4 regions of the Streptomyces sp. WAC00040 genome follow, and region 2 is predicted to be linked to each of the others. Evidence: riboswitches for the same ligand, from Rfam matches in the RefSeq annotation. Region 2 holds a riboswitch; each other region holds the start of a gene.
What was found. Region 2 has a riboswitch for cyclic di-AMP ahead of MDN94_RS11375 (C40 family peptidase). Riboswitches for the same ligand answer to the same signal wherever they lie in the genome.
Positions count from the first base shown of each region.

Region 1: it holds a riboswitch for cyclic di-AMP, as region 2 does, so the genes downstream of both, MDN94_RS22780 (M23 family metallopeptidase) here and MDN94_RS11375 (C40 family peptidase) in region 2, are expected to answer to the same signal.
Region 3: it holds a riboswitch for cyclic di-AMP, as region 2 does, so the genes downstream of both, MDN94_RS06735 (M23 family metallopeptidase) here and MDN94_RS11375 (C40 family peptidase) in region 2, are expected to answer to the same signal.
Region 4: it holds a riboswitch for cyclic di-AMP, as region 2 does, so the genes downstream of both, MDN94_RS17985 (transglycosylase SLT domain-containing protein) here and MDN94_RS11375 (C40 family peptidase) in region 2, are expected to answer to the same signal.

Region 1 is NZ_JAKQZE010000002.1:749,021-756,498, forward strand. It holds gene MDN94_RS22760 (helix-turn-helix domain-containing protein) at 1-147, shown strand, start outside; gene MDN94_RS22765 (DUF6126 family protein) at 154-318, shown strand; gene MDN94_RS22770 (tyrosine-protein phosphatase) at 330-1,142, opposite strand; partial or broken gene MDN94_RS22775 (alpha-galactosidase) at 1,412-1,962, shown strand; cyclic di-AMP (ydaO/yuaA leader) riboswitch at 2,480-2,658, shown strand; gene MDN94_RS22780 (M23 family metallopeptidase) at 2,661-3,596, shown strand; gene MDN94_RS22785 (SGNH/GDSL hydrolase family protein) at 3,765-4,556, shown strand; gene MDN94_RS22790 (STM4011 family radical SAM protein) at 5,025-5,897, opposite strand; gene MDN94_RS22795 (STM4012 family radical SAM protein) at 5,906-7,282, opposite strand; gene MDN94_RS22800 (STM4013/SEN3800 family hydrolase) at 7,279-7,478, opposite strand, start outside.
Region 2 is NZ_JAKQZE010000001.1:2,460,311-2,467,788, reverse strand. It holds gene pcrA (DNA helicase PcrA) at 59-2,494, opposite strand; cyclic di-AMP (ydaO/yuaA leader) riboswitch at 2,736-2,897, shown strand; gene MDN94_RS11375 (C40 family peptidase) at 2,900-4,084, shown strand; gene MDN94_RS11370 (hypothetical protein) at 4,165-4,518, opposite strand; gene MDN94_RS11365 (C40 family peptidase) at 4,861-5,919, shown strand; gene MDN94_RS11360 (GNAT family N-acetyltransferase) at 6,039-6,791, shown strand; gene MDN94_RS11355 (LuxR C-terminal-related transcriptional regulator) at 6,810-7,478, opposite strand, start outside.
Region 3 is NZ_JAKQZE010000001.1:1,479,220-1,486,697, forward strand. It holds gene MDN94_RS06725 (PrsW family intramembrane metalloprotease) at 1-844, shown strand, start outside; gene MDN94_RS06730 (aldo/keto reductase) at 863-1,807, opposite strand; gene MDN94_RS06735 (M23 family metallopeptidase) at 1,936-2,979, opposite strand; cyclic di-AMP (ydaO/yuaA leader) riboswitch at 2,991-3,147, opposite strand; gene MDN94_RS06740 (PP2C family protein-serine/threonine phosphatase) at 3,401-4,504, opposite strand; tRNA gene MDN94_RS06745 (tRNA-Met) at 4,761-4,834, opposite strand; gene MDN94_RS06750 (globin domain-containing protein) at 4,921-6,111, opposite strand; gene MDN94_RS06755 (RrF2 family transcriptional regulator) at 6,193-6,636, opposite strand; gene MDN94_RS06760 (class I SAM-dependent DNA methyltransferase) at 6,861-7,478, shown strand, end outside.
Region 4 is NZ_JAKQZE010000001.1:3,902,141-3,909,618, reverse strand. It holds gene MDN94_RS18010 (ISAs1 family transposase) at 1-748, shown strand, start outside; gene MDN94_RS18005 (hypothetical protein) at 736-1,341, opposite strand; partial or broken gene MDN94_RS18000 (transposase) at 1,720-2,475, shown strand; gene MDN94_RS17995 (hypothetical protein) at 2,513-2,905, opposite strand; gene MDN94_RS17990 (hypothetical protein) at 2,979-3,299, opposite strand; gene MDN94_RS17985 (transglycosylase SLT domain-containing protein) at 3,622-4,491, opposite strand; cyclic di-AMP (ydaO/yuaA leader) riboswitch at 4,496-4,659, opposite strand; partial or broken gene MDN94_RS17980 (xyloglucanase) at 5,102-5,672, opposite strand; gene MDN94_RS17975 (glutamate-cysteine ligase family protein) at 5,832-7,310, opposite strand.

The DNA of each region.
Region 1 (7,478 bases), on a different contig from region 2:
CTGGCCGCCGGTGACAGTGCGCACTTCGACTCGCTCACCCCGCACCGCATCGCGGCGGCCGGCCCCGAGGGGGCGGAAATGCTGTTCGTGCACACGCTGCTGCAGGCCCCGGAACCGCACCCCCTCCCTGACCACCGAGGAATGTGATCCCGCATGTCGTACGACCCGTTGGACAGGCGCACCTCCGGTGGCGAGAGCCCGCGCGAGGAGCGGTTCCCGCGCGGACTGGTGATCAGGCTCTTCGCCTACCTCATCGCCGGCCACATCATCGCCGGGTTCCTCTACCTGCTGTTCCTGGTGGGCGGCCAGAACCAGTGACGGGCGAGGGCTCAGCCCTCGTCGAGCAGCCGTTCCCGCAGACGTTCACGCGTCTGCGGGGACAGCCGCAGACCCTCGGTGAGGTACCGCTCCGTCGTGCCCCAGTTCTCCTCGATCGCCTCGAAGGCCGCGGCCAGGTACTCGGCGCGGGCGTCGAAGAGCGGGCCGAGCAGCTCCATCACCTCGGGTGACATGGCGTCAGGTCCGTTGCCGCTGCGCCGGACCTTGTAACGGCGGTGCGGGTCGTTGGACTTGAGGTAGTCCGCCTCGATGGCGTCGCGCTCCACGCCGACGGCGAGCAGTGACACCGCTATCGACAGGCCGGCGCGGTCCTTGCCCGCGGCGCAATGCATCAGGGCGGGGACGCTGTCATCGGCCAGGGCGTGCAGCACGCGGCTGTGCTCCGCCGTTCGCTCCTTGATGATCATCCGGTAGGAGGCGATCATTCGGCCGGCGCCCTTGCCGTCCGCGAGGATCGACTTCAGCTGGTCCAGGTTCCCGTCCCGGACCATTTTCCAGAACTCCGCGCCGTCCGCGGGGTCGCTCAGCGGCAGGTTCACGTTGCGCACCCCGGGCAGGTCGATGTCCGGCCCCTCGAGCTTCTGGTCCGCCGCGTTGCGGAAGTCGAAGATCGTGTGGAGGCCGAGGGTCGACAGGAACGCGGCGTCGGTCGCCGTCGCGTGTGCCAGGTGCCCGCTGCGGAAGAGCCTGCCGGACCGCACCCGCCGCCCGTCCGTCGTCGGCAGGCCGCCCACGTCCCGGAAGTTACGGACCCCGGTCAGCTCGGGCTCTGTAGAGGGGACCTGCGGCAGCTGCTGCGTCACGGGGACTCCTTCGGAGGACAGTCGCCGGCGCTGTTCGCCGGGCGATGGCGCGGCCTCGACCATACGACACGCGCCCATCGGCCGATCGTCCTGGCCGTCCCGCACGGGTGTCGGCGTGCCCTGTGCGCCGTTGCCGCCGCGGGCCGCCCGGCGGACGATGTGCGGGCCCGTGCGGACCTGTGAGTATCCGAGGGGCCAGATGATCGAGAACGTCGGCAAGGGGCACACCTGGGTCCTCTTCGGCTCCACGAGCAGCTACACCCTCCGCCCTCACCCGCACCGACCAGGTGTGGACATCGGACAACACCGACCCGCTGGACCGGCTCGCCGTCCAGGACGGCTTCAGTCGGCTGCGCCCGGCCCGGGTCGTGGCGGCACGGGTCACCGACAGCCCGGGCGTCCAGCTCAACGGTCGCCGCAGCAGTCTGCGCTTTTGGTTCGTGAGCGCCATGGCGGGCTTGCTGGACGTCGGGGGGACCTCTCGGCCTGGAGCGAGGCGGAGCCGGCGGAGGCGCGTGACCGGGTCCGGCTCTACAAGGAGATCAGGCCGCTGGTCCAGCACGGCGAGCTGTACCGGCTGCGGGCCCGCAGGGCGGTCTCGGCGCCGTGCAGTGCGTACGGGGCGAGGAGGCGGTGGTGCTCGCGCTGCTCCAGCCCCAGCGCTACGGCGAGCGCCCGCCGGCGCTCCGGCTGCGCGGTGTGGAGGCGACGGCGGCCTACGTGTGTGCGCCGGAGCGGTCCGCCCTCGCGGGGTGCTGCTTGACCACGGAATTCACACCGGGCTGAGGGCGATTTCGACGCCACCGTGATCCGGCTCCGGGGCGGATGTGATCCACCGGTTCCAATTCGCCTTACGCGTAAGCGGGCAGGGGAATTGCAAAAGGGGGTCGGTCGGCCAGTTGCGCGGAAACCGGCGGAGCGCGGGAGGCGCGGGGGAGGCGATGGGAGGGAGCCCCCGGTCCGGGGAGCCGGAAGTGACAGGTGCCACGGCTTCAGCCGCCGGACGGCGAAGTGGGGCAAGAGTGGCGGGATTTGATGGGCAAGTGCGGGACTAGGTGGCTAAATGATCCTTCTGTCCGAATTGGATGGTTGCGTATAACGTGCCCCGTAAGAAGGGGAGATGGGCCCCGGCCCGTGAGCAGCGTCATATCCGTGACGTTCTGTGGCCGCGGCGCTGATGTGAATTCCTTGGTCGGCAAGGCGATTGGCCGCCCTTTGTCGACGGAGGGTGACCGGGAATCGGTGCGGGCGAGGCGCCGGTCATTGATCGTGGAAAATCGTGGCTTGTCCCACGCTGCCCGACTCGCCTACGGTCACGCTCAATCCGGACGGACCGCCTAATCCTGCCGCCGACCGGAATTCGAACCTATCCACGCGTGGCAGGAGCGGGGGACCCAGGTAGTACGCCGTATCCGGACAATCCGGACGGCTTGGGGTGAAGTCGCATGAAGTGTGCGACCGGGCATCTCCAGCCCGAACCCGACAGCTCACCTCGCAGGCGCCGGAGAGGAATGCGCCATGCCCGCGAAGGGTAAGCACCGCCGTCCCAAGACCAACCCGATCACCCGCGGCTTCGTCGTCGCCGGTACGGGTGGCGCCGCCATCGCGCTCCCGCTGTTCGGCGCCACCACGGCCAATGCCGCCCCGGCCGCGACCCCGGCCGCAGCGGAGAAGACCGCCGCCGCGGCCCCTGCCTCCGCGACCGCGGCGGCGCCGACCGCCAAGAAGGCCCCCAAGACCTACACGGTCGTCGCCGGGGACTACCTGTCGAAGATCGCCGACGAGCAGGACGTCCGCGGCGGCTGGAAGCAGCTCTTCAACGACAACCGCCGTGTCATCGGTGCCGACCCGTCGCTGATCCACCCTGGTCTGGAGCTGACGATCGGCGCGAAGAACAAGGCTACGAACGACCCGGAGCCCCGCTCCGAGTCCCCGACCCGCCCGTCGCGCGACGACTCGCGGTCCGCCGCGCCGGAGGCCGAGGCCCCCAAGGCCGAGGCGCCGAAGGCCGCGGCCCCCGCCAAGAAGGCCGCGAGCACTGCGTCCGGCTCCGGCTTCAGTGCCCCCGTCGACGCGGGCGTCACCACCCCGTACCGGGCCTCCGGTGCCATGTGGTCCAGCGGCTACCACACCGGTGTCGACTTCGCCGCCCCCACCGGCAGTTCCGTCAAGGCCATCGGCGCGGGTACCGTCGTCTCCGCCGGCTGGGGCGGGGCATACGGCAACGAGGTCGTCATCCAGCACACGGACGGCACCTACTCCCAGTACGCCCACCTCTCCTCGCTCGCCGTCTCCAGCGGGCAGTCGGTGACCGGTGGTCAGCAGATCGGACTGTCGGGTTCGACCGGCAACTCCTCAGGTCCCCACCTGCACTTCGAGGTCCGCACCGGACCCTCGTACGGTTCGGACATCGACCCGCTGGCCTACCTGCGCGAGCACGGCGTCTCCCTCTGAGTCGTCCGGTCGCGCCGGTCCACCGGTGAGTCCCCGTTCCGCATCATGCGGAGCGGGGGCTTCCGCGTATTCCGCCCGGCCGGAATTTGACGGGTGGTAAAGATCACGGCGCGTCAACCCCGCCTTACGGTCGCGTAGGTCACATCAGTAAAGGAAAGATGTGCTCCCGTGGCAGACGATTCGAGAACAGAGAACAGTGGCGTATTCGGGTCGTACGCGGCGATCGGTGACAGCTTCACCGAGGGCGTGGGGGACCCGGGGCCCGACGGGAGATTCGTCGGATGGGCGGACCGGTTCGCCGTCCTGCTCGCCGACCGGATGCCGGAGCACTCCTTCCGGTACGCCAACCTCGCCGTACGCGGCCGCCTCCTCGATCAGATCGTCGAGGAGCAGGTGCCCAGGGCGCGCGAGCTCGCGCCGGACCTGGTGACCTTCTGCGCCGGCGGCAACGACATCATCCGGCCCGGCTCCGACCCCGACGACGTCGCGGAACGTTTCGAACGCGCGGTGGCCGACCTCGCCGGCTCGGTCGGCACCGTCATGGTGACCACCGGCTTCGACACCCGGGACGTGCCGGTCCTGCGGCATCTGCGCGGCAAGATCGCCACGTACACCGCCCACGTACGGGCCATCGCCGACCGCTACGGGTGCCCCGTACTGGACCTGTGGTCGCTCAAGTCCGTCCAGGACCGGCGCGCTTGGGACGCCGACCGGCTCCACCTGTCACCCGAGGGGCACACCAGGGTCGCGCTGCGCGCCGCTCAGGTCCTCGGGATCGAGGTGCCCGCCGACCCCGACCAGCAGTGGCCGCCGCTGCCCCCGCGAGGGACGCTCGAGGTGCGCCGGGACGACATCCAGTGGGCGCGCGAGTATCTGGTGCCCTGGATCGGGCGGCGACTCCGCGGCGAGAGCTCCGGCGATCATGTGGAGGCCAAGCGCCCCGACCTGCTGCCGCTCTGAGACGCAAGGCGGTCCGGTGCCCGGACCGCCGAGGCGGCGCCGGTGTGGCGGACCGCCCGGCAACAGCCGGACTTCCGCACCGCCCAGGACAACGTCGGCGGCCCACGCCCCTGGCCCGGCCCTGCTGGCCCCTGGTCGCCGTCGCCACCCTCGCTTTCACCGACATCGGCCGTCCCGGGCGTGCCGCGCGCCCACTGGGGGGAGGGCCCGTGCGGCCGGTCGCCAGGTGCGGCAGCGCGAGCACCGCCGTGGCACCGGCCGTCGTGAACCCGGCCGCCCAGGCGCGTAGCAACGTCTCGTGCGGGTCCCGACGGCGTGACGTCCGGGACCGCACGGGACGGGAGCATCAACGCTTCATGAGGGCGAAGACTCCCCAGCCCTGCGCATGCCGGTGCGATGCGGGCGCCCCCACCTCGCCGGCAGCGACGGACCCGACGAAACCCGTCTGCCCACGGGTCGGCGCGCTTCCTAGGCGAGGGCGGACGGGACCGCTGGGGGAATGCGCGACGGGATCCGTTCGAGGACTCCGCCGGCGAAGGCGTCGTACAGCGGCAGCGTCTCCAGGTGGACGTACCCGATGTGGCAGTCGCACACGGCGAGGGGGCAGGCGCGGGGGCGCAGCGCGCGGCGGTACGAGCCGTCGTAGAGATTGCCGAGCTCGGCGCGGACGAAGTGGCAGCGGCGCACGGTCCCCTCGCCGTCCACCGAGACGACACTCTCGCCCGTGCGGCACGGCAGCCCCGCGGAGCGGTGCGGGTGACGGCTGTAGGGGAAGAGCGGGTCCAGTTCCGTCCAGGCCTGTGCCTCCGCCTCGGAGAGCTCGCGTCCCTCGGGCGCGTTCACCCACAGATAGATGTGGCCGGGCAGGTCGGCGCGGAGTCTGCGCGCCTCCTCCAGATGGCCCGGGAAGCCGACGATGCCCACGCTGAAACGGATCTCCCGCCGTATCAGGTCCCTGCATTTGTCGATGAACCGGTCGTAAGGCGTCTGACCGGGGTGAAAGGTGCACCACAGGGCGAGGGTCTCCGGGCACGCCTTCGCCAGCCAGTCCGTCCGGCAGCTCAGGTTCGTCTGGATCGCGACCCGGCGGATGTGCGGCAGGTGCGACAACTCCGTCAGGGTCCGGCGGTACCAGGAACGGACCAGCCCCTCGCCCCACGGCGTGAACAGGACCGACAGCCGGTCCCCGGTCTGCCCTGCGGCCCACCTGGAGAAGCGCTCCAGCGCGGCACGGTCCGCGCGCAGCTGCTCCGGGCTGTCGCGGCGCTTCGCGAACGGACAATAGGGGCAGTCGTAGTCGCACGACGACAGCGGGCCCCGGTACAGCACGGTCAGATCCATGGAGCCGCTCACTTCAGCTCGTACGAGGCCATGGCCGCCCGGACCGCGGGCGAGAACAGCTCGGGGCCCAGGGCGTCGGAATGGGCGAGCCCTTCGGGCGACAGCCTCAACCGGCCGGGCGCGGCGGCCGCGTCGAGCCAGCCGCGGGAGGCGAACCGCTCCAGCTCCGCCGGGAAATGGCCGGCGGGAGCCGCGCCGAACCGCTCGCGGTAGCCGGCCACGTCCATCCCCTCGGCCTGGAGCAGCGACTGCAGAAGGTGCCGGCGGCGCGCCTCGTCCTCGTCGACCCGCCGGCCCACCTCCGCCCGGGAGAAGTCCTCCGTCGCCGCGAAGTCGTCGATGATGCGGCGGATCTGACCCATGTCGACGGCGTAGTCGAAGGAGTAGTGGAGGGACGACGTGTAGGAGCGGGCGCCACAGCCCAGCCCGATCATGCCGTCCGTCTGGCAGGCATGGTCGTCGGAGGCCGACGGCGGCGCGCCCGCGCGGCGGAACATACGCATGGACACCTGCTCGTACCCGCGGGCGAGAAGATGGTCGCGGCCCGCGCGGTACAGACGCAGACGCTGCTCGTCCCAGGCAGCGTCACCCGCCGCCCCCAGCCGGCCCAGACCGGTCAGCGGGCGCACATACAGCGGGTAGAGATACAGCTCCTCCGGCTCCCAGCCGAGGGCGGCGTCGAGCGACGAGAGCCACGTTCGTTCGGTCTGACCGTCGATGCCGTAGATCAGGTCGATGTTGAGGACGGGGATCCGTGCGTCCCGTATCCGGCCGAGCGCGGCCTCCACGTCGGCACGGCGCTGAGGCCGCACCGCGGCCCTCACCTCCGCGTCGACGAAACTCTGCACGCCGATGCTGACCCTGGTCGTGCCGCGTTCGGCGAGCACGGCCAGCCGGTCCGCGGTCGCCGTGGCCGGCGACGTCTCCACCGACAGCGGCACCGCGCTCAGGTCGGCGCCCATCCGCTTCTCGGCGATGTCGCAGAGCCGCTCCAGTTCCCCGGCCGTCAGGAACGTCGGCGTACCGCCGCCGAACGCGGCTGCCGTGAAACGCACCGGGGCGCCGTCCCCGAGGGCCTCGCGCACGGCGACCGCTTGCCGGTCGAGGGCGTCCAGGTAACGCCCGGTCAGCTCGTCAGGGGCGCCGATCCTGGTGAACAGGTTGCAGAAACCGCACCGGACCTCACAGAACGGGATGTGCAGATAGAGGGACAGAGAGTCCTTGGATTCCGGTGCCCACAGTTCACGCAGCGCCGGCCGGTCCTCAAGGGGCCGGTAGGCCGTCTTGTGCGGATAGGCGTAGACGTAGCTCTGGTAGGGGCGCGGAGAGCCGGGGCCGGCGGGGGCCGCGGGGGCTGTCACGGGGGTCGACGCGCGGGTGCTCATGCTGAGGCCTCGAGGAAGAAGTGGGCGTAGGGGACGGTCCAGACGGCCTCGTGGCCGAGGCGGTGACCGATGAAACCGCCGTCGCCGTACGCGGTGCCGTGGTCGGAGCAGACGATCGCGAAGCACTGCCGACGGCTGCTCGCGGCGGCGAACAGCCGCCCGATGTGACGGTCGACGTACTCGAGCGCGGCGGCGT
Region 2 (7,478 bases):
GACGTACGCGTCCTGGGATGTCCGGAGTGCCGGCCCCCGCAGGGGCCGAACACCGTCGTCAGAGCTTCTCGACCGGGGCGTACCTGAGCAGCAGCCTCTTCGGCTTCTCGTCCCCGAAGTCGATCGTCGCCTGCGCCTCGGACCCCGAACCCTTGACCTCGACCACGGTCCCCAGACCGAACTGGTCGTGCGTGACCCGGTCGCCCACGGCCAGCGAGATCACCGGCTTGTCGCTCGTCCGCCGCGTGGCGAAGCCGGAGGCGCCGCCGCGCGAACGGGAGGAGGACAGCGAAGAGGCGATGCCGGACGTCGGTCCGGCGGGGGCCGCCATCGGACCCGTCCGCTTCCAGGTCAGGTGCTGACCGGGGATCTCCTCGAGGAACCGCGACGGCGGGTTGTACGACGGCTGTCCCCAGGCGCTGCGCATCGAGGACCGGGTCAGATAGAGCCGCTCACGGGCGCGGGTGATGCCCACATAGGCCAGGCGCCGCTCCTCCTCGAGCTCCTTCGTCTGCCCGAGGGCCCGCATGTGCGGGAAGACGCCGTCCTCCATGCCGGTGAGGAAGACGACAGGGAACTCGAGGCCCTTGGCGGTGTGCAGGGTCATCAGCGTGATGACACCGGTGCCCTCTTCGTCCTCGTCGGGGATCTGGTCGGAGTCGGCGACGAGCGCCACCTGCTCGAGGAACTCGGCGAGTGTGCCGGTGCCCTCCTCGTCACCCCGGGCCTGCTCGAACTCGAGGGCCACGGCGGCGAGTTCCTGGAGGTTCTCGATGCGCGTCTCGTCCTGGGGGTCCGTGGACGCCTGGAGCTCCGCGAGATATCCGGTCCGCTCCAGCACGGCCTCCAGCACGACGGCCGGGCCCGCGCCCGAGTCGACGATCGTGCGCAGCTCCTCCATCAGGACGTTGAACCGCTTGACCGCGTTGGCCGAGCGGGCCGCCATGCCGTACGCCTCGTCGACACGGCGCAGCGCCTGCGGGAAGGTGATCTTCTCGCGCAGCGCGAGGGCGTCGATCATCGCCTCCGCACGCTCGCCGATGCCGCGCTTGGGCACGTTCAGGATGCGGCGCAGCGGGACGTTGTCCTCGGGGTTGGCGAGGACCCGCAGGTAGGCCAGCACATCGCGGACCTCCTTGCGCTCGTAGAAGCGCACACCGCCGACGACCTTGTAGGGCAGGCCGACGCGGATGAAGATCTCCTCGAAGACACGCGACTGGGCGTTCGTGCGGTAGAAGACGGCGACGTCGCCGGCCTTCGCCTCGCCCGAGTCCGTGAGCCGGTCGATCTCGTCGGCGACGAACTGGGCCTCGTCGTGCTCGGTGTCCGCGACGTAGCCGGTGATCTGGGCGCCGGCGCCGGCGTTCGTCCACAGGTTCTTGGGACGGCGGGACTCGTTGCGCTCGATGACGGCGTTGGCGGCGGAGAGGATCGTCTGGGTGGATCGGTAGTTCTGCTCCAGCAGGATCGTCGTCGCGTCCGGGTAGTCCTCCTCGAACTGGAGGATGTTGCGGATGGTCGCGCCGCGGAAGGCGTAGATCGACTGGTCGGCGTCACCGACGACGCACAGCTCCGCCGGCTCCAGGTCCTCGTACCCCTTGCCCACCAGCTCGCGCACGAGCGTGTACTGAGCGTGGTTGGTGTCCTGGTACTCGTCGACGAGGACGTGCCGGAACCGCCGCTGGTAGTGCTCCGCGACGTCCGGGAACGCCTGGAGCAGATGGACGGTGGTCATGATGATGTCGTCGAAGTCCAGGGCGTTGGCCTCGCGCAGCCGGGCCTGGTACATCCGGTACGCCTCGGCGAGCGTCTTCTCGAATCCGTCGACGGCCTGGTCGGCGAAGGTCTCCTCGTCGATCAGCTCGTTCTTCAGGTTCGAGATCTTGGCGCTGAAGGACTTCGGCGGAAACTTCTTCGGGTCGAGGTCGAGATCACGGCAGACCAGCGACATCAGGCGCTTCGAGTCCGCCGCGTCGTAGATCGAGAACGACGAGGTGAAGCCCAGCTTCTTGGACTCGCGGCGCAGGATCCGGACGCACGCGCTGTGGAAGGTCATGACCCACATCGCGTTGGCGCGCGGGCCCACCAGCTGCTCGACGCGTTCCTTCATCTCGCCGGCGGCCTTGTTGGTGAAGGTGATCGCCAGTATCTGGCCGGGGTGGACCCGGCGCGTGCCCAGCAGGTGGGCGATGCGATGGGTGAGCACTCTGGTCTTGCCCGAGCCGGCGCCGGCGACGATGAGCAGCGGTGAGCCTGTGTGCACGACGGCGGCGCGCTGCTGCTCGTTCAGCCCGTCGAGCAGGGCGGCTGGGTCCACGACGGGGCGCGGCGCGCCGTCGCGGTAGTAACCGTCGCGGGCCGGAGGCACGTCGAAGGCGCCCTGGAAGAGGTCGTCCGGAAGCTGCTCCGGAGCCGGGTCCTCGGGCGGAGGCGGGGGCCCGTCCGCGTCGGGCCGGAGGTCCGCCAGGAAGCTGTCGTCAAAGAGGCTGCTCATCGCTTAACGAGTCTAGGCGGCCGGACCGACAACCGTGGCCGCACAGGGACACCGGCGGGCGCCACGGTATGTGACAGTGCGGATCCGCGGGGCGACCGTCGGCCGGGCCGGAGACCCGCCCGCGAAAAGGGTCACGAAAATGTATCGGACATATCGAACATCAACCTTCACAGCAGACGCACGAGTTGGCTAGCGTGCTCGACCAGGCGGCCCGCATCCCTCCCGGCGAACCACGCCGAACGGGCGGCCTGCGCCGAATCCGGGCTTCTCCCGAGGGAGTTCGGAACCGGGGACCCACCAAGCATCACCGGGGTGAATCGGACCGTGCCCCGTTCGGTCCGTAGGGCGTCTTCCGTTCGCCCGAACCCGACAGCTAACCCGGTAGGCGGTCCACGGAAGAAGGAGATGCCGGCCTTGGCGTCGCATCGCAAGCCCCGCAGCCGTACCGCAAAACCGTCCACCGCCGTCGGGTTCACCACGGCCGCCCTCGCCGGTGTGACGCTGCTCTCCACACAGAGCGCCACCGCCGCGCCGTCCGACCCGAAGCCCAGCATCGAAGAGGTGCAGAAGAAGGTCGACGACCTGTACCGGCAGGCCGGCAGCGCGACGCAGGAGTTCAACAAGGCGAAGGAAGCCACGGCGGAGAAGCGCCAGGAGGTCGACCGGCTGCTCGACGAGGCGGCCGAGCGCACGGAGAAGCTGAACGAGTCCCGCCGCGCCCTCGGCAACTACGCGGCAGCGCAGTACCGCACCGGTTCCGTCGCCCCCACCGCCGCGCTGATGTTCGCGGACAGCCCCCAGGCGTACTTCGACCAGACCCAGCTGATGGACCGGATGACGGACCAGCAGCGCAGGGCCGTCAGCGAGTACGAGACCGAGCGGGCCGCGGCCGCGAAGCAGCGCGCGGAGGCAACCAAGAGCCTCGAGTCCCTCACGGACTCCCAGGAGGCCCTGCGCACCAGCAAGCAGACGGTGCAGACGAAGCTCGCGGAGGCACGCGCCCTGCTCTCCGAGCTGACGGCGGAGGAGAAGGCACGCCTCGCCGCGATCGAGCGGGAGAAGGAGGAGGAGGCGCGTCGCAAGGCCGAGGCCAAGGCGAAGGCGGAGGCGGAGGCGGAGGCGGCGGCCCGGGCGGAGGCCGAGCGGCAGCAGCAGGAGCGCGAGGCCACCCCGGAGACAGGCACCACCGACCCGGGGACCGACACCGGCACCGGCACCGGCACCGACGACGGCACGTACGCGGCCAAGGCCGACAAGGTCCTCGCGTTCGCCCGTGCCCAGATCGGCAAGCCCTACGTATGGGGCGCGACGGGCCCGAGCTCGTACGACTGCTCCGGCCTCACCGCGGCCGCGTGGAAGGCGGCGGGGGTGGACCTGCCGCGCACCACCTGGGACCAGGTGAAGGTCGGCACCCGTGTCGAGACGGCCGACCTGCTCCCCGGAGACCTGGTCTTCTTCTACGACGACATCAGCCACGTCGGCATCTACATCGGCGACGGCAAGATGATCCACGCGCCCAAGCCGGGCACGAACGTCCGCGAGGAGTCCATCTACTACATGCCGATCTACGGCAGCGTCCGCCCCGCCTGAGGCGCGGGACCGGCACGAGGCCGGACGCACCGGTGCCCGGGCGGCCGAGCCGTCCGGGCACCGGTGCGTCCGCGCGCGGGTCAGGTCCAGAGCGTGGCGACGAAGATGTTGGCCACGGTCAGGCCGCCCACCGCACCGAAGAGCGCTTTGTCGACCTTCTCCTCGTCCCTCTTGACGTACACAAGGCCGAGGATCACGACCAGCACCGCCAGCTTGATGCCGATCTTGAGGTTGTTGACCGTCTGGTCGTCCGCCTGGTTCAGACCCACCAGGGCCACACCGGTGACCAGCATGGTCAGCGCACCGTGCAGCATCGCGGGACTGAAGCGGGCGGTGCCCTCGCCCATCGCCTTCATCTGAGTCAGGAACCCGCCCAGCAGCGAGGCGATGCCGATGATGTGCAGTGCGACGAAGACATTGATGAGTACGTCCATGGCCCGGAGCCTAACTCTGCCCATACCACCGTCGGCCGGGCAGGTGGCCCTGTCCGCGGCATCGGTCGGGGGACCGATCGATGCGCGTCCGCGACGACGGTCGGACGTTCATCAATGGCTGCCCGACGCCCATTTTCGGAGATTTCCGGTCGTTGCGTCCCGCCGCCGTCGATACGGGGCCTAGCGTCCTTCCCCAGGTGGCCGACTCCCCGCGAGCCGTCGTACAGCCGGACGGCACTCGGCCGCCACCGCCGGAAAGTCCTGCGGCGGACCGCTTCCCCGTGCGGCCGCCGCAGGACGCAGGTGCGGCGGCAGGGACGACGGAAGGACGTGGAAGCCCTCGTGGCAGCACACCGGGAACACCGAAAGCCCCGTGGACGCCGGCTCGACGGACCCGCCGCCCGTACCGCGGTCACGCTCGCCCTGGCGGGCGCGGCGGCCACGACCGCGTTCGACGGCACGGGACACGCGGAACCGGTCCTGACCCCCGCGCAGATCCGGGCCGAGGTGGACCAGCTGTACCAGGAGGCCGAGGTCGCCACCGAGAAGCACAACGGCGCCAGGGAACGGGTGGAGAGCGCCCGCAGATCGCTGGACTCGATGCGTGACGAGGCCGCGCGACGGACCGCGAGCCTCAACACCTCCCGCAACGCCCTCGGTTCCCTCGCCACCGCCCAGTACCGTGACGGCGGCACGGACCCCGGTCTGCGGCTCGCGCTGACCTCCGAACCGGAGGAGTACCTCCGGCGCGCCGCCGTCGCGGAAAGGGCCGGAGCGCTCCAGGCCGCCGCGGTCTTTGACGTGCGCCGGCAGTTACGGGAGCTCGCACAGCTCAAGGCCCAGGCCGGTGACCGTATCGCCGAACTCGAGGCACACCGCAAGGAACTGGCCGGCCACAAGGCCGCCGTGCGGAGCAGACTCGCCGCCGCGGAACGCCTGCTGGCCCGGCTGACCGCCGAGCAGCGGGCCCGCTACAACGGCGGCACCGAGTCGGACGGACCGGCGCGGGCGGACCGCGCCGGCACTGCGCGCGGCACCCTGAAGGCCCCGAACAGCCGCGCGGCGCAGGCCGTCGCCTACGCGCACGGAGCGATCGGCAAGCCCTATGTGTGGGGGGCGACGGGCCCCGGGTCCTACGACTGCTCCGGGCTGACCCGGGCCGCCTGGCGTTCCGCCGGGGTCTCACTGCCGCGCACCACGTACACGCAGATCAACGTCGGGGCGCGGGTGCCCCGTTCCCAACTGGCACCGGGTGACCTGGTCTTCTTCTACTCCGGCGTCTCGCACGTCGGCCTCTACATCGGCGACGGGCAGATGATCCACGCCCCGCGCCCCGGTGCCCCGGTGCGGGTGGCGCCCATCGACCGGATGCCGTTCGCGGGAGCGACCCGCCCCGCGTGACCCGCCCGGGCACGGCGGCCCCTCGAAGCGGCTGCCCTCCCCTTAATCCGGTTGCCCGTTCCCCGGGCCGGTGCCACCATCCCGGGGTCCGTTCCAGCCCCGACCAGCAGGAGCCGTACGTGGACCTCGACGTCCAGAACTATGTGCGCACGCTCGCACTCCGCTCACCCGGCCACGTACGTGTGGGCCCCTTCACGGTGCGCTACAACGCCGACTGGCCCATCCCGCCCGTCAATTACGCCGTGCCCGACCATGCCGCCAGTCCGACGGCGGACGACATCCGGGCCCTGATCGAGGTGTTCCGCGAGAAGGAGCGGCTGCCGCGCCTGGAGTTCCTGCCGTCCTGCGCGCCGGACGTAGAACCGGCCCTGCTGGCGGCCGGTTTCACGGTCGAGCGCCGTGCACCCCTGCTTGCCTGCTCCCCCGACGCGCTCGTGACACCGCCGGTGCCGGGGATCACCTTCACCGTCGTGTCGGACGAGGCCGGTTACCGGGCCGCGGCGGGGGTGCAGCATGCCGGATACGGCTTCGAGGGCGAGGCGACGGAGGGCGAGATCGGCGCACTGCGGAAGGTGGTGGAGGGCGGCGGGGTCGCCGCTGTGGCCACGGACGACACCGACGGCACCCCGGTCGCGGCCGGCAGCTGCTCGGTCCCGGTCGACGGTCTCTGTGAGCTGACCGGACTCGCGGTCGCCGCGACCCACCGCCGCAGGGGCATCGGCGCGGCTTTCTCCGCGTTCCTGACCGCGAAGGCATTCGACGGCGGCTGCCGGACCGTGTGGCTGGAGCCCGGCGACGCGGACGTCGAACGGGTCTACGCCGCCGTGGGCTACGTCAGGGTCGGCAACAAGACCGACATGTCCCTGACCTGACCCGACGTGGCGGCGTCGTCACACCAGGCGCCGTGCCGTCGCCCACCGGGTGAGCTCGTGCCGGTTGGACAGCTGAAGCTTGCGAAGCACCGCGGACACGTGCGACTCGACCGTCTTCACCGAGATGAAGAGCTGCTTGGCGATCTCCTTGTACGCGTATCCGCGCGCGATGAGCCGCAGCACCTCCCGCTCCCGCTGCGTCAGCCGGTCCAGGTCCTCGTCGACCGGCGGCGCGTCCGTCGAGGCGAAGGCGTCCAGCACGAAGCCGGCCAGCCGCGGCGAGAACACCGCGTCGCCGTCCTGCACCCGGAAGATCGAGTCGACCAGGTCGCTGCCGGTGATCGTCTTGGTGACGTAGCCACGGGCGCCGCCGCGGATGACGCCGATCACGTCCTCGGCCGCGTCGGACACCGACAGCGCCAGGAACCGCACCGGGTTCTCGGCCGCCGCCATCAGCGAGGCGCAGCGGCGCAGCACCTCCACCCCGCCGCCGCCGGGCAGGTGCACGTCGAGGAGGACGACCTCGGGGCGGGTCGCCGTGATCACGGTGACCGCCTGGTCGACGTCGGCTGCCTCCCCGACGACCTCGACGCCGGTGCGCTCGGTCTGCCCGATCTCGGCCTGCACTCCCGTGCGGAACATCCGGTGGTCGTCGACGAGTACGACCCGCACCCGACGTTCTGTGGT
Region 3 (7,478 bases), 980 kb from region 2:
CGCGATCCTGCTGCTCTTCGTCTTCCGCAGACGGGACTTCACCGGGATCGTGGACGGCGTGGTGGTCGCCGGCTTCACCGCCACCGGCTTCGCCTTCACGGAGAACATCCTCTATCTGGGCAGCGCCTTCGACGAGGACCAGGCGATAGGCGCCTCCGGCTTCGCCTCCGTGACCGCCGCGACGTTCTTCGTACGCATCGTGATGTCGCCCTTCGCGCATCCGCTCTTCACCGTGCTCACCGGCCTCGGCTTCGGTCTCGCCGCGCTCGGCGCGCGCCGGCGGCCGCGGTTGCGGCGCATCGCGCTGCCGCTGCTGGGCCTGGCGCTCGCGATGGGGATGCACGCCCTGTGGAACGGCTCGGCGTCGATGCTCGGACCGTGGGGCTTCTACGCCGTGTACGGGGCGTTCATGGTGCCGGTGTTCGCGCTGCTCACCTGGCTGGCGATATGGACCCGCCAGCGTGAGCTGCGCACGATCTCGGAGGAGCTTCCGGCGTACGCCGCGGCCGGCTGGATGTCCGCGGCCGAGCCCCGCGCCCTGTCGTCGATGCGGGCCCGCACCGTGGCCAGGGACTTCGCCCGGCGCGCGTACGGCCCGGCGGCCGGGCACGCCGTGTCGGAGTACGAGGCGTTCGCGACGACGCTCGCCTTCCTGCGTCACCGGGCCCACCGGGGCGCGGCCGGCCCGGATTTCGTGGAGCGCGAGCAGGAGTTGCTGCACCACCTGTGGCAGCGCAGGGAGGTGGCGGGCCCTTCGCTGGCGTACGCCGCCCAGGCGACGGCCCGGACGCCGCTGCCGCCGCCGCACCGCGACTACAGCGGCTACAACCCCTACCGCTATTGAGCTTGCGCCGGTGCGGTCTCAGGCGGACGCGTCGGTCAGCTCGGCCAGCTCGCCGTCCGTCAGGGCCAGGTCCGTCGCCGCCACCAGGGCCGGCACCTGCTCGACCGTGCGGGCCGACGCGATCGGCGCGGCCACGGTCGGCTGCGCGGCCAGCCACGCCAGTGCAACGGTCGCGATCTCCACGCCACGGGCCTGCGCGATCCTGTCGAGCACGTCGAGGACCCTCAGCCCCCGCTCCGACTCGAGGTGCTTGGAGGCGCCCTGGGCCCTGGCGCTGTCCACCGTGGTGCCGGGCCGGTACTTGCCGGTGAGGAAGCCCGACGCGAGCGCGTAATAGGGGACGGCGGCGAGGCCGGCGCGGGCGGCGGCGTCCTGCAGTTCCCCCTCGTAGGTGCGGCGTGAGACCAGGTTGTAGTGGGGCTGCAGCACCGCATAGCGGGCTAGGCCCTCCCGCTCGGAGAAGTCCAGGGACGCCCGGAGCCGTTCGGCGCTGATGTTGGAGGCGGCGATCGCGCGCACCTTGCCGTCCTTCACCAGCTGGTCGAGGGCGGTGATGATCTCCTCGACGGGCACGGACGGGTCGTCGAAGTGGGTGTAGTAGAGGTCGATGTGGTCGGTGCCCAGCCGGGTGAGCGACTCCTCCGCGGCCGCCTTGATCGTGGCCGCGGAGAGGCCCTTGTGGCGGGGGTGGGCGCCGACCTTGGTGGCGATGACGACTTCGGAGCGGTTGCCGCGGGCCGCGAGCCACTTGCCGATGAGGGTCTCCGACTCGCCGCCCTCGTTCCCCGGGGCCCACGAGGAGTAGCTGTCGGCGGTGTCGACGAAGTTGCCGCCTGCGGCGGTGTACGCGTCGAGGACCGCGAAGGTCCTCGCCTCGTCGGCCGTCCAGCCGAAGACGTTGCCGCCGAGAGCAAGCGGGGAGACGGTCAGGCCGGAGGAACCGAGGGGGCGCAGAGAGGTCATGCGCTGATCAACGGCCGTGCCCGTAGCGGCTATTCCGGCAGCCCTGGCGTCGGGGGGGGTGCGCCAGGACTGCCGGAGACATGGATGTGCCCGGCACGGGACTTACCGCGACCCGTACCGGGCAGGGATCAGATCGTGAGGCCCTTGTCGCGCAGCCACGCCATCGGGTCGATGCCCGCGCCGCCGGCGGTGTGCACCTCGAGGTGCAGGTGCGGACCGGTGACATTGCCGGTCGCGCCGACGCGCCCGATCGTCTCGCCGGTGGACACCTGCTGGCCCGCGCTCGCCGTCATGGAGGAGAGGTGGGCATACAGGACCTCGGTGCCGTCCTCGAGTTCGAGGACGATGCGGTAGCCGTAGGAGCCGGACCAGCCGGCGGACTTGACCGTGCCGCCGTGCACCGCCTTGACCGGGGTCCCGGTCGGTGCCGCGAAGTCCAGGCCGGTGTGCTGGCCGGAGGACCACATCGCGCCGGACTCACCGTAGGTGGAGGTGATCGTGTAGGAGGAGGTCGGAAGGGAGAAGCTGCGGGCGAGCTCGGCGAGACGCGCGGCCTCTGCCGCCGCACGCGCGGCCTCCTCCGCCTTGCGCTTCTCCTCGGCGGCCTTGGCCTCGGCCGCGCTCTGCTGCTTCTCGGCTGCGGCCGCCGCCTGCTCGGCGGCGAGCGCCTCCGCGGCCGCCTTCGCCTCGGCGTCGGCCTCTGCCTGCTGCTGCTCGGCCTGCTGGAGGATCCGGGCGCGCAGGGCCTCGCCGGAGCCGGCGGCCTGAGCCTGGCCGGCGCCGGTGTCGGCGACCGTGGTCGCGGCGGTGAGCGGCGCGGCGTGGACATCGCCGTCGGAGTCGTCCGAGTCGGAGATCAGGGATCCCACGCCGGGAAGCGACTTCGCGTCGGGAAGCTTGTCCGCGATGGAATCGGGAAGGGAGATGGAGACCGCCGGCTTGTCCTGCGCGGTGGCTATGCCACCCGCGCCGACCGCGGCGATGACGCCGACTCCGAGCACCGTGGAGCTGCGGGCGATTCCGCCGCGCTGCTTGATGACACGGTGCCGGCCGCGCACGGGGCGGACGGAGTCCTCTGTGGGATTCCACTCCTCCCAGGTCCGCTCGGGGGCGTCGGTACTGAAACGTTCGGACGCGAAGCGGGCCTCGGGGGCAGGCATGTTGGACGCCACGAAGGCGTACTCCTTTCCTTCCTTCTCGCCTACCGGGTTAGCTGACGGGTTCGGAGCAGGAAGGTCTCCTACGGGCGCCCTCGACCGCGGACTGAGCGGCAAAGGGTGACCGATTCACCCCAATTAGTGGTTCCCCGGTTCCCTTGCGGGATTCGGCACGTGCGCACGGCGCCGCCTCTGCGACGGCTGGGACGACCGCACTGCGTTATCGAACGTTAATAGACGCCGGGGCCGGATTCCAAGCTGTTCCGGGTGATCATTAACGACTTCACCCGGGACTTACTCGGACAGAACCTGCCGGAACCGGGCGAGTTGATCAAACATCAGAGGCGGTCCCGGTTCTGATGGCATATCAAATGTTATGCGGACGGCTCCCCTTCGACTACGGAGCGTGCGCACCACCCGTATCAGGGGCGTTATGTCACGCAGGCCTGCCGCGACCGTCGGGCTCCGGCGGAACCACCGGCACCGTCCTGCGCCGTTCCGGCTGCCCTTCCGCCGGCCTGCCGACCGCCAGCAGTGCCATGTCGTCGCTCGATCCGCCGCCGGTGTACCGCCGTACGTCGTCGACGAGCGCGTCCAGCAGCTCCGCAGGCCCCGGGAAGAGACGCCCCGCGAGCCGTTCCACCGGGTCGTAGAAGACGCCGCGAGCGTCCCGCGCCTCCGTCACCCCGTCCGTGTAGAGCAGCAGCGTCGCCCCGTCGGGCAGCGGGTACTCGTCCGCCCGGTCCGGCCACGCCGCCAGATCACCCATACCCAGCGGCAGCGCGGCCTGCGCCGGCACCAGGACGTCCAGAGCCCCGTCGGCGTGCAGCACCAAGGGCTCGGGATGCCCCCGGTTCACGAGTCGCACCAGGGGCCGGCCGCGCGGGATCTCGCCCAGTACGGCGGTGGTGAACCCCTCCATGGCGTCCAGCCCCTCACGCCTGGTGCCCTCGCGCTTGAGCGCCCGCTCCAACCGCTGGGCCACGCCCTCCAGCGAGCGCTCCTGCTCCGCAGCCTCGCGGAAGGCGCCGATGAGCACGGCCACGGTCCCCACCGCCCCCAGCCCTTTGCCCCGTACATCGCCGACGAGGAGGCGCACGCCGTGAGGGGTGTCCTGCACCGCGAAGAGGTCGCCGCCGATGAACGCGCCCGCCTGCGCCGCCTCATAGCGGGCGGCGATGTGCAGACCGCCGATCCGGTCGGCCGGCGCGGGCAGGACGGCCCGCTGCGCGGTCTCGGCGATCACCCGGGCCGAGGCGAGCCGCTCACCGCTGCGCCGCACGAGGATGTTGATGAACAGCGCGAGTGCGACGACGGTGACCACCGTGGTCGTCTCGGTGAGGACCGTGATCTGCCAGAAGCTTCTGTTGACGGCGTGGAGGACGCTCAGCGCCAGAACCGCGGCGATCCCGGTCAGCAGGGTCGCCATCCATGACAGGACAGGCGCCGCGACGAGCGGGGCGGCTGCATAAAGAGGTACGGCGGTGAACCGGGGCGGGGTCAGCATGTCGAAGACCACCCCGCCGACGATCATCGCCATGGGCAACACGCGGACGAACCACGGGGTTCTTCTGGCGCCGCCCTGATCTCGCCACTCCTGGCCCAAAGGTGGTCTCCTGCCGGTCCTACCGGGTCCGCTGACGGCTGCGGACAGTACCGCGCCCCCATCAGGCTGAAGGCCGACGCGCCGCGGGGCGACTTCCGGTCGCCCGACCGGGCGACGATCGGGACGCTCGGAAAAAGCCACCGGCCCGGTGGTCGATCTTCTCGATCGACCACCGGGCCGGTGTCATCAGTAGCGGGGACAGGATTTGAACCTGCGACCTCTGGGTTATGAGCCCAGCGAGCTACCGAGCTGCTCCACCCCGCGTCGGTGAACACAACCTTACGCCATGCAGAGCAAGATCCGTACCAATTACGAGCAGCGCCGGGAGAAGGCCGGAAAATCGTCGCCGGCTACTCCTGACCGAGCCAGAGATCGGGCCCGAACACCTCGTAGTGCACGGCCGCGGCGGGAACGCCCCGGCGCAGCAGCTCACCCCGTACGGAGCGCATGAACGGCAACGGGCCGCACAGATAGGCCGTGAGCCCCTCGGGGAGGTCCAGTGCGCCGATGTCGGCCGGCCCGGCCGCCGCACCGGCGTCGCCGCCGGCCTCGTACCAGAGGTGGAGGGACGCCGAAGGGTGGGCGTCGACGAGACGGCGCAACTCCTCGCGGTGGGCGTGGTCCGCCGCGCTGCGGTCGGCGTGCACGACGATGACCCGGCGGTCGGAACCGGTGGCGGCGAGGTGATCGAGCATGGCGAGCATCGGCGTGCTGCCGATGCCGGCGGACGCCAGCAGCAGCGGGCCCTCGTCCTCGCCCAGCACCAGATCGCCGAAGGGCAAGGAGACGGTCAGCAGATCCCCGGCCCGCGCGGTCTCGTGGAGCCACGAGGAGACCTCACCCTGTGGACCGGCAGCGCCCCGCACCCGCTTGACGGTGATGCGCCACTGCGAGCCACCGGGGGCCGCGGAGAGGCTGTACTGGCGTATCTGCCGTGCGCCGTCAGGTAGTTCGGCCTGGACACTGACGTACTGCCCGGGCCTGAAGGCGCCGGCGGGAGATCCGTCGGCCGGCCGAAGGAGGAACGAGACCACGTCAGGCGTCTGTTCGCGCCGCTCGACGATCTCCATGCTGCGCCACACCTCACCGTCGGCGGCGCCGGCCTCCTTGTAGAGACGTGATTCCGCGGCGATCAAGGCGTTCGCCATCAGCCAGTAGACCTCGTCCCAGGCGGCGGCGACCTCGGCGGTGACAGCGTCGCCCAGCACCTCCGCGATCGCCGCGAACAGGTGCTCGTGCACGAGCTTGTACTGGCCGGAGGTGACACCCAAGGAGGCGTGCTTGTTGGCGATCCGCGCCAGCATCGCGTCCGGCCGCTCGTCGGGCCGCTCGAGCAGCATGCCCGCGAAGGCGGCTATCGAGCCGGCCAGCGCCTGCCGCTGCTCCCCGTTGGCCTGGTTGCCCCGGTTGAAGAAGTCCCGCAGCAGCTCGGGCCGGTCGTCGAACAGCTTGCGGTAGAAGAGCTCGGTGATGTCGCCGATAGCGGCTCCGACGACGGGAAGGGTGGCCCGGACGACCGGGACGGACTGCTCGGAGAGCACGACTACTCCTTAATTGGCATGTCATTTACGCATTCAAAGCCGTCGTTGTGAAACCCCTGAGGGCACGGCTTCAGCTTGGTGTCATCCGGTGCGGCGACCTGAGAGCCCGACCAGGACCGGCCCGGCCGGGGAAGCCACCAGATCGGCCACCGTCAGCGGATCCAGGGCTGCATGGAACGCCTCCTGCGCGTCGCGCAGCGCCCGCCGCAGCCGGCAGGCCCCGCGCAGGGGGCACGGCGCATCGCCCTCGCAGGCGACCACTTCACCCTCCCCCTCCAGCTCCCGCACCAGCCATCCGACAGAGGCCCGCCGACCGAGCGCGGTCAGCTCGAGCCCTCCACCCCGTCCGCGCCGGGCCTCCAGGACGCCGAGACGCTGGAGCCGGGCGATCGCCTTGGCCATGTGCGCGTAAGGAACGTTCATCTCCTCCGCCACCGCGCGGGTGGTCAGAGGCCCGCCCTGCTCGGAGACCGCGAGACGCATGACGGCGCGGAGCGCCAGATCGGTGAACTTGGTCAGTCGCACGAGGCGACGCTAGCAAACACGCATCTGAGAGTCGCATTTGGGGTCCGCCTCACCGCGCCGCCCCGGATCCGCATGCCCCTACCTGCCGCCGCGCGGCGGAAGGAGGGCCGAAGCCGTGGCGCCGAAGCGCAGCACCGAGCCGGGCACGCCGATGCCATCCGCCTGACACCAGGGGGCGACGGCGCGATTATGGGAACCCAAGGCGGCCTCTGAAAGGTACTTTCGTGACGAACGGGAACAGCGACGCCGACTACGAGGGCATACGCCCCGCCCGCAGGGATCAGGCTGAGGCCTTCGACGCCATCGGCGACAGCTACGACGACGCCTTCCCGCACAAGGAGGGCCAGATCTCCGCCGGCGAATGGCTGGTCGAGGCGCTGGCCCCCGGGGCACGGGTGCTGGATCTGGGCTGCGGCACCGGAGTGCCGACCGCGCGGCGGCTGACGGACGCCGGATTCGGGGTGGTGGGCGTCGACCTGTCGAAGGAGATGGTGCGCCTCGCCCGGGCGAACGTGCCGAAAGGGGTGTTCCACAGACTCGACGTCGCGGACCTCCGGCCGGGCGGCCCCGCGGATCTGGGCCGCTTCGACGCGGTCACGGCCTTCTTCTCCCTGCTCATGCTGCCCCGCGAGGAGATCCCCGAGGCCCTGCGCACCGTCCACCACCTGCTGGCCCCCGGCGGCCTGTTCGTGCTCTCGATGGTGGAGGCGGACATGGACAACCGCGCGATCCCGTTCCTCGGAAAGAGCATCCGGGTGTCCGGCTACCTCCGCGAGGAACTGCACAAGGTCGTCGAGCAGGACTTCGAGATCCTCGAGGAGTCCTCGTACACCTACGCACCG
Region 4 (7,478 bases), 1.4 Mb from region 2:
TCTGCTCTCCGCGGTCACTCACGGCACCGTGGTGACCCTCGCTCAGGTGGAGGTCGGCGCGAAGACGAACGAGACCACACGCTTCCGGCCGCTGCTGGCATCGCTGGACCTGGCCGACACCGTCGTCACCTTCGACGCCCTGCACTCGGTCAGGGCGAACATCTCCTGGCTGGTCGAGACCAAGAAGGCCCACTACATCGCCGTGATCAAGACCAACCAGCCCACTGCCCACCGTCAGCTCGCGGCCCTGCCATGGCGGAGCATCCCCGTCCAGCACACCGCCTCCGGGACGGGGCACGGACGCCGCGAGTCCCGCTCGATCAAAACCTGCGGGATCGCCGACGAACTCGGCGGAATCGCCTTTCCCCACGCCCGCCTGGCCATCCGCGTTCACCGCCGCCGCAAGCAGACTGGCACACGCGAGACCCGTGAGAGTGTTTACGCCGTCACCAGCCTCGACGCCCACCAAGCCGGCCCAGCCGATCTGGCCGCCGCGATTCGCGGGCACTGGGGAGTGGAGAATTCCTCGCACCACATCAGGGATGTCACCTTCGCCGAGGACGCCTCCACCGTCCACGCCGGGACCGCACCACGGGCCATGGCGACCCTGCGCAACCTCGCCATCGGCGTGCTGAAAACGCTCGGAGCCGACAACATCGCCAAGACCACCCGGGCGATCCGCGACGAGCCCCAACGTGCACTCCCCATCCTGGGCATCACCAACGATCCGGACACCTACGGAACTTGATAAAGCCCTGGCTCAAAACAGCCTTGTCCGGCGGGTTGTCCAACACGTCGGTGTGCCTCCTGGACGAAGTGATCGATCTGCTCGGGAGTCAGTTTGGGCACGTACTCTTCCAGGAGCGGATCAATGTCCCCGTTTCCGATCTTGCGGGGGACGTGAATACCCATCTCGGAGAGAATTTCCCGGGCAACCGATGATGTACTTGCACGGACGCGCCAAGCACTGACTGCCCCTGAGGGTGTGATGCGGCCTGTGCGGCCGAGGGCGTCATAGGTGTACGACATGGTGCGACCGTTGACCGCCTCGGAGACAAGGTCGCCATACCCGTACCGAAGAAACGTGACGGTGGCTTCCTCGTCAGCAGCTTCCGCCAGGTGGTCGGTGACGTCGTAGATGAAGGTCGACGCATTTCCATCGACGTTCTTGCGAATGACCCGTCCAAGAGCATCCCGCTCGTAACGGACCGTCTGTCCCAGCGCGTTGGTACGTGCTGGGGGTCGGCCTGCAATATCCCGCTCGTAGCTCGGTGTCCGGTTGTCGAAGTCCGACTCGGACAGCAAGTGTCCAACTGCGTCATAACTGTAGTCCCAGCTCAAGCCTTGCGGGTTGGTATCTGTGCGAGCGAGCTTTCCCCCTGATCGACCGTTGCGCGGCCACGGGCGCGGGTACCGGCTCACCTGCCCGCTCGACCAGCTCCCCCTGGTCGGCCGGGCCAGCCAACTCGGCCAACTCCGCAAGTCTGGAGAGAGGCGTTCAGGCCCCGATATGTCATCCCCGTTGTCACTCACCCGCGGAATGCTGACACGGCCGTGTTCCCCTGAGCAACGTGGAAACTGGCGCATATGGGACTCAGAACATTGAGCTTCTTCGAGTTGGCCATCGATCAGGTGATGGCCAGCGAAGGGCAACGAGCGAGGCCCCTGGGCAGTTGATCGAGATGTCTGACGTCTCAACCACATAGCTCGGGGGCCCCGTTGGTCATCCATCCTGCCGCACTCGACCTGCCGCATGCGCTCGTGGAGTGGGTCACCATGCTGATCGTCACCGTGAGGGCGACCGCCGATGCAATCTGCGCCCCTCTCAGCGCGCGATGGTGGCACTGGTGTACCTGCGCGAACACACCACCCTGGCGAAGATCGCTGCCGGGTTCGGGATCTGCGAGTTCACCGCCCACGCCTACACCACCAGTGCGGTCGTCCACCTGCTCGCCGAACGAGCACCGGGTCTGCTCAAGGTTCTGCGCGAGAGCGACGCGGACTTCGTCCTGCTGGACGGCACGCTCGCCGAGTGCGACCGAGTCGGCGACGGACGGGGCGACTACTCCCACAAACACCGGCGCCACGGCGTGAACGTGCAGGTCGTCACCGACCCCGGCGGGCGGCTGCTGTGGCTCTCACCCGCCCTGCCAGGCCACACTCACGACCTGACCGCCGCTCGCACCCACCCACCGGATCATCCGGATCTGCGAGCGCCAGGGCGTTCCTATCCTGGCCGATCTCGCCTACCAGGGTGCTGGCCCGTGGCTGACCACCGGCATCAAACGCAAGCCCTTGCAGGAACTCACTCCCACCGCAAAGACCCTCAACCGGGCACTTACCGCTGCACGAGCGCCGGTCGAGCGCGGCGTTGCCCGCCTGAAGTCCTGGCGCATCTTCCGCAGGTCCCGATGCAGCCCGAATCGAATGACGTCAATCGCCAAGGCCATCCTCACACTGGAGCGGCAACTCTGAAGAGGCTCATTCACGGGTGACGGACGTCTCGTGCGGTTCATACGGGTCTGCTGATCCCGCTCGGCCCGTCGCTTGCACGGGAACCAGACGCCCAGGTAAGCCAGTTCGGCGTCAGTGAAACCCGCCTCGACACCGCGGCCGGCTCCGCCTCCGGTCCGGGCCGGAGACGGAGCCGGGAGTCGCGGACCGCCGCTCCCGCAGCCCTGCACCGGCGTGCCGCGCTTCTGCCGCAGCCGCGGAGGTGCGCCGGGGACACGCGGGCGCGGTGGCCGCCGCTGGTGATCAGCGCGTTCACCGGCGTCATCGGGTCCGCCGCCATCGACTTGGCCAGCAGGACGCCCGCCACGAGCGGGAGCAGGGTCACGGCGAGGGCCGTACCGGCAGTGGCGGCGCCCCGGACGCGGGGGTGGTGGAGGGCTTCAGGGAGCATGCTCCGATTCGACCCGACGCGCGGCGCCGGCGGATCCGGCGGCGTACTCAGGTCGGACGCGCGCCGTACTCAGTCACCCCTGCGCGGGCACCACGCTGCGGCCCGTCCCGTGCGCGTAGAGCGTCGCCCGGTCGCGGAGCGAGGCGTGGACCGACATCTGTGCGCGGTGGCGCCGGGCCGGGCCGTCCGGAAGGTGGAGGACCCCGGTGTTGCCGCGGGAGCCGCGCTGGATCTCGGCGGTGCGCGGGATGCGCAGCGCCTCGTAGCGGGCGAGGCTGTCCGCGATCCGCTCCTCGGGCGCGTCGGCGAGGCGGGCCGCCGGGTCCATCGCGTCCTCGCTCGTCCGGCCCGCCCCCTGGCGCCATGAACGGCAGCATCGGATGGGCCGCGTCATTGAGGAGGGTGATGCGGCGGCTCGACAACGTGAGCAGCGGCGGCCGGTCGTGGAGCGCCCCCTGGTGCGTCACCTCGGTCGCCTCGACGATGTCGGAGACCATGCCCGGTCCAGGAACCGAACGCGTCGCGCAGTCCTCCGGATCGCCGGGCGCCGGGCTGTCGTCCCGGGCGGCACAGCGGCACGTGCGGGGCCCGTCGTCTCGTGCGGCACGTACGGGGGTGCCGGGCACGGCCACGGGCCGGTGCCCGGAACGTCGTCGGTCGTTCCGGGCACCGGCCCGTCAGGTGGAGGCGGCCGGTCGGCCGCCGCGCGGCTCCTGTCAGTAGGGGCCGTTCACGTTGTCGATCGAGCCGTACCGGTCGGCGGCGTAGTTGCACGCGGCGGTGATGTTGGCGACCGGGTCGTACAGGTCGAATGACGTGCCATCGACGTGGTAGGCGTCGAAGGTGGGCTGGATGACCTGGAGCAGGCCCTTGGAGGGCGTGCCGTTGACGGCGTTGATGTCCCAATTGTTGATGGCCAGCGGGTTGCCGGAGGACTCACGCATGATGTTGCGGTGGATGCCTTCGTAGCTTCCCGGGATGCCGTGCCGGGCCATGATGTCCAGCGACTCGCGGATCCAGCCGTCCAGGTTGTTCGCGTAGGCCGGCTTCGCGGGGGCCGCGGCAGCCTGGGCCGCCGGGGCGCTCGTGCGCTCGGAGCGGTCCGCGCGGACGGTTTCGGCGGCGCGCTCCGACGTCTCGGCCTCTTCCGCGGCCTTCGGAGCGACCTTCTCCTTGGCCTGCGGCTTCGCCTTCGGCTCGGCCTCGGCCTTGGCGCCGATCGTCAACCGGAGACCGGGGTGAATCAGCGCCGGGTCCGCTCCGACGGCCTTCCGGTTGTCCTTGTAGAGCTGCTTCCAGCCGCCGTTCAGAGAATGCTCTTCGGCGATCTTGTAAAGCGAGTCACCGGCGACCACGGAATACGTGACGGTGCCGGCCTTCTGCGCGACGGCCTGCGCGGCCGCGGCGAAGGTCTTGGCGGGAGCGACGGTCCGCTCCACCACGGCGGGGGCCGCCGCGGGTGCCGCCTGAGCAGCGGTGCCGCCGATGAGCGGCAGGGCGAGCGCGGCGCCGCCCGTGCCGGCTGCGACGAGTCCACGGGTCAGCGAACGGGACTTGGGACGACGGTGCTTACCCTTTGCGGGCATGGCGAATTCCTCTCCGTCGCCTGCGAGGTGAGCTGTCGGGTTCGGGCTGGAGATGCCCGGCCGCAGGTGAATGCGACTTAACCCCGAGCCGTTCCGGATTCCGGTACGGCGGCTTACCTGGTTCCCCCGCTCCTGCCGTACGTGAAGTGAGTTCGGTTGCGGATTCCGGACGGCGGCAGGATTCGGCGGTCCACCCGGATTGACGGTGACCGTAAGCGAGAGCGTCCCCGGGAAACAAGTGCCGAATTACACATCACAATCCGAATGGGGCATCCGCGCACGGATTTTCAATTGTCAGTTCCGCGTCAAGGAACTCAAATTCCTTACCGGGAAAGGGAAGCACCTCTTCCGGCATCCTCGCCGCGGCCACCGACCCGGTGACCGACATCACGGGCTCCCTGTGCAACCGCCCTGACCGCCATAGCGTCTCAAGAACACCAACTCGCAACAACAAGGCCCAATTAGACTTAACAAGCAAGACGGTAATACAAGCCATATAGGACATCCAGTGCCGAATGTGCCCTCCAGAGGGGCCGATCGGCCACAGGTCCCGGCCGTCCCGTCCGCCGGCCGGGACCCGGACCTCATGTCCTCAGCCCCCTGTGGTGCAGGCGCCGAGGTAGAGCACCGAGTTCTTGTTGGGGTCCACGGCGAGCCGCTCGCCCATGCCGCGGTCGGGCATGTTGCCGCCGAGCTTGAAGGGCAGAGTGGTGGCCTGCCGGCCGGCGCCCCGGTCGGCGGAGCGCAGGACGGCTCCGTTGGTGAGGGTCCCAGCTGTTGGTGCACGTGCCCACGGCGGCGTACACCTTGTCCGGGTCCACCGTGTCGGAGGCCGAGGCTCACGACCCCGGTCCAGCGCCATCGGTCCCAGTCGACCCGGTCCAGCAACGGGGTCCACTCCTTGCCCGGCTCGTTCCAGCGGTAGGCGCCGCCGATGTCGGTACGGGCGTACGCGAGGTCCTTCTCGGAGCGGTTGAAGACGATGCCCGGCATGAAGCCGCCGCCGTCGATGCGTACGTTCTTCCAGGTGCAGGTGTCCACGGCCGTCGACACATCGGAGGGCTCGGCGGCCGAGGCGGTTTCGCCCGAGCGTGCCGAGGCCGGGCTACCTGCGGTGAACAGCCGGCCGTCAGGGCGAACGCCGCCAGTAAGGCAGCGAGTGGTCTGGCGCTTCTGCGCACGGATACGTCCTCTCCGACCAGGACCGCCGAGAGTGGCGCCAGGGAAGAGCGGAGGTGGGAGCGCTCCCAATGCGGACGCCGTGGCGGCGCGAGCCCGGCGGGAGAAGAGTGAATGCAGCGGACTCATCCGACGACTGGCGCTTCACGGACCGTCGTCGTTCATTCCACGGGCCAGGTGTGCGCCGGCGCGTTCAGATGCATGTAGTCGAGGTACTGCCGCGTCATCAGCCGCAGCGCCTCATGGTGGTCGACCCGGGACGTGGAGTCGATGTGGTGGTACATCTCCGCCTGCCACACGGCGCCGTTGCGGCCGGTGACACAGCGCTGCTCGATGATGCCGAGCAGCGGCTCCCGCCACGCCGCGTCCATGCCGGAGAGCTCCAGCCCCCGGTGTGCCATGGGGAGCAGCCGCCGCAGCACCAGCTCGGCGGCGGGGACCTCACCCATCCCCGGCCAGTACAGGCCCGCGTCGATGCCGTACCGGGCCGCCGTGTGCAGATTGTCCTCCGCGGCCTGGAACGACATGCGGGACCACACGGGCCGTTCCTCATCGACCAGCGCGCGGGTCAGCCCGTAGTAGAACGCTCCGTTGGCGAGGACGTCGGCGACGGTGGGGCCGGCGGGCAGGACCCGGTTCTCGACCCGTAGATGGGGCTTGCCGTGGGCCACGGCGTAGATCGGGCGGTTCCAGCGGTAGATGGTGCCGTTGTGCAGGGTGAGCTCGGGCAGCTCGGGGACGTCGCCGCCGTCGAGCGTCGCGCGCGGATCCTCCTCGTCGCACAGGGGCAGCAGCGCGGGGAAGTAGCGCACGTTCTCCTCGAAGAGGTCGAAGACGCTGTTGATCCATCGCTCGCCGAACCACACCCGGGGCCGGACCCCCTGCACCTTGATCTCCTCCGGGCGGGTGTCGGTGGCCTGCTCGAACAGTGGGATTCGGGTCTCCCGCCACAGCTCCTTGCCGAACAGGAACGGCGAGTTCGCCGCCAGCGCGACCTGCACCCCGGCGACGGCCTGCGCGGCGTTCCAGTAGGCGGCGAACTCTCCCGGCGAGACCTGGAGGTGGAACTGCGTGCTCGTGCAGGCGGCCTCCGGTGTGATGGTGTCCGCGTAGGTGCGCAGCCTGTCGACGCCGTCCACCGCGATCCGCAGGTCCTCGCCCCGTGCCGCGAAGACCTGCTCGTTCAGCAGCCGGTAGCGCGGGTTCTCCGACAGCGCCGCCTCCCCCACGTCCCGCTGCCGCAGCGTCGGCAGGATGCCGATCATGGCCAGGTGGGCGCCGACCTCGGAAGCCCGCTCCTCGGCGTGGTTGAGCGCGCCGCGGATCTCCTGCTCCCAGGAGTCGGGGCCTCCCGCCGTGAGGGTGCGCGGGGGGATGTTGATCTCCAGGTTGAACCTGCCCAGCTCGCTCGACCAGGCCGGGTCGGCGATCGCCTCGAGGACGTCGGTGTTGCGCATGGCCGGCTCACCGGACTCGTCCACCAGGTTGAGCTCGATCTCGAGTCCCACCTGAGGGCGCTCGGACTCGAAGCGCGCCTCGCGCAGCATCAGCGCGAACGTGTCGAGGCAGCTCTGCATCTTCTCCCGGTACCGGCGGCGGTCGTCACGGGTGAAGACGAGCGCCGGGACATCACGCCCCATGGGCCCTCCCCGGGTCTCGTCGGGCGGGCACGGCTTCCCCTTCAATGTCCCACTCCCCGGCCGCGCCGACCAGCGGTGCGGGACGTCACCCGGCCGGATGACGTCCGGTCCTCCGCGCGGCCGGTACGCCGCCCGTCGCCTCAGCGCGGTGCGCCCACCAGCAGGTCG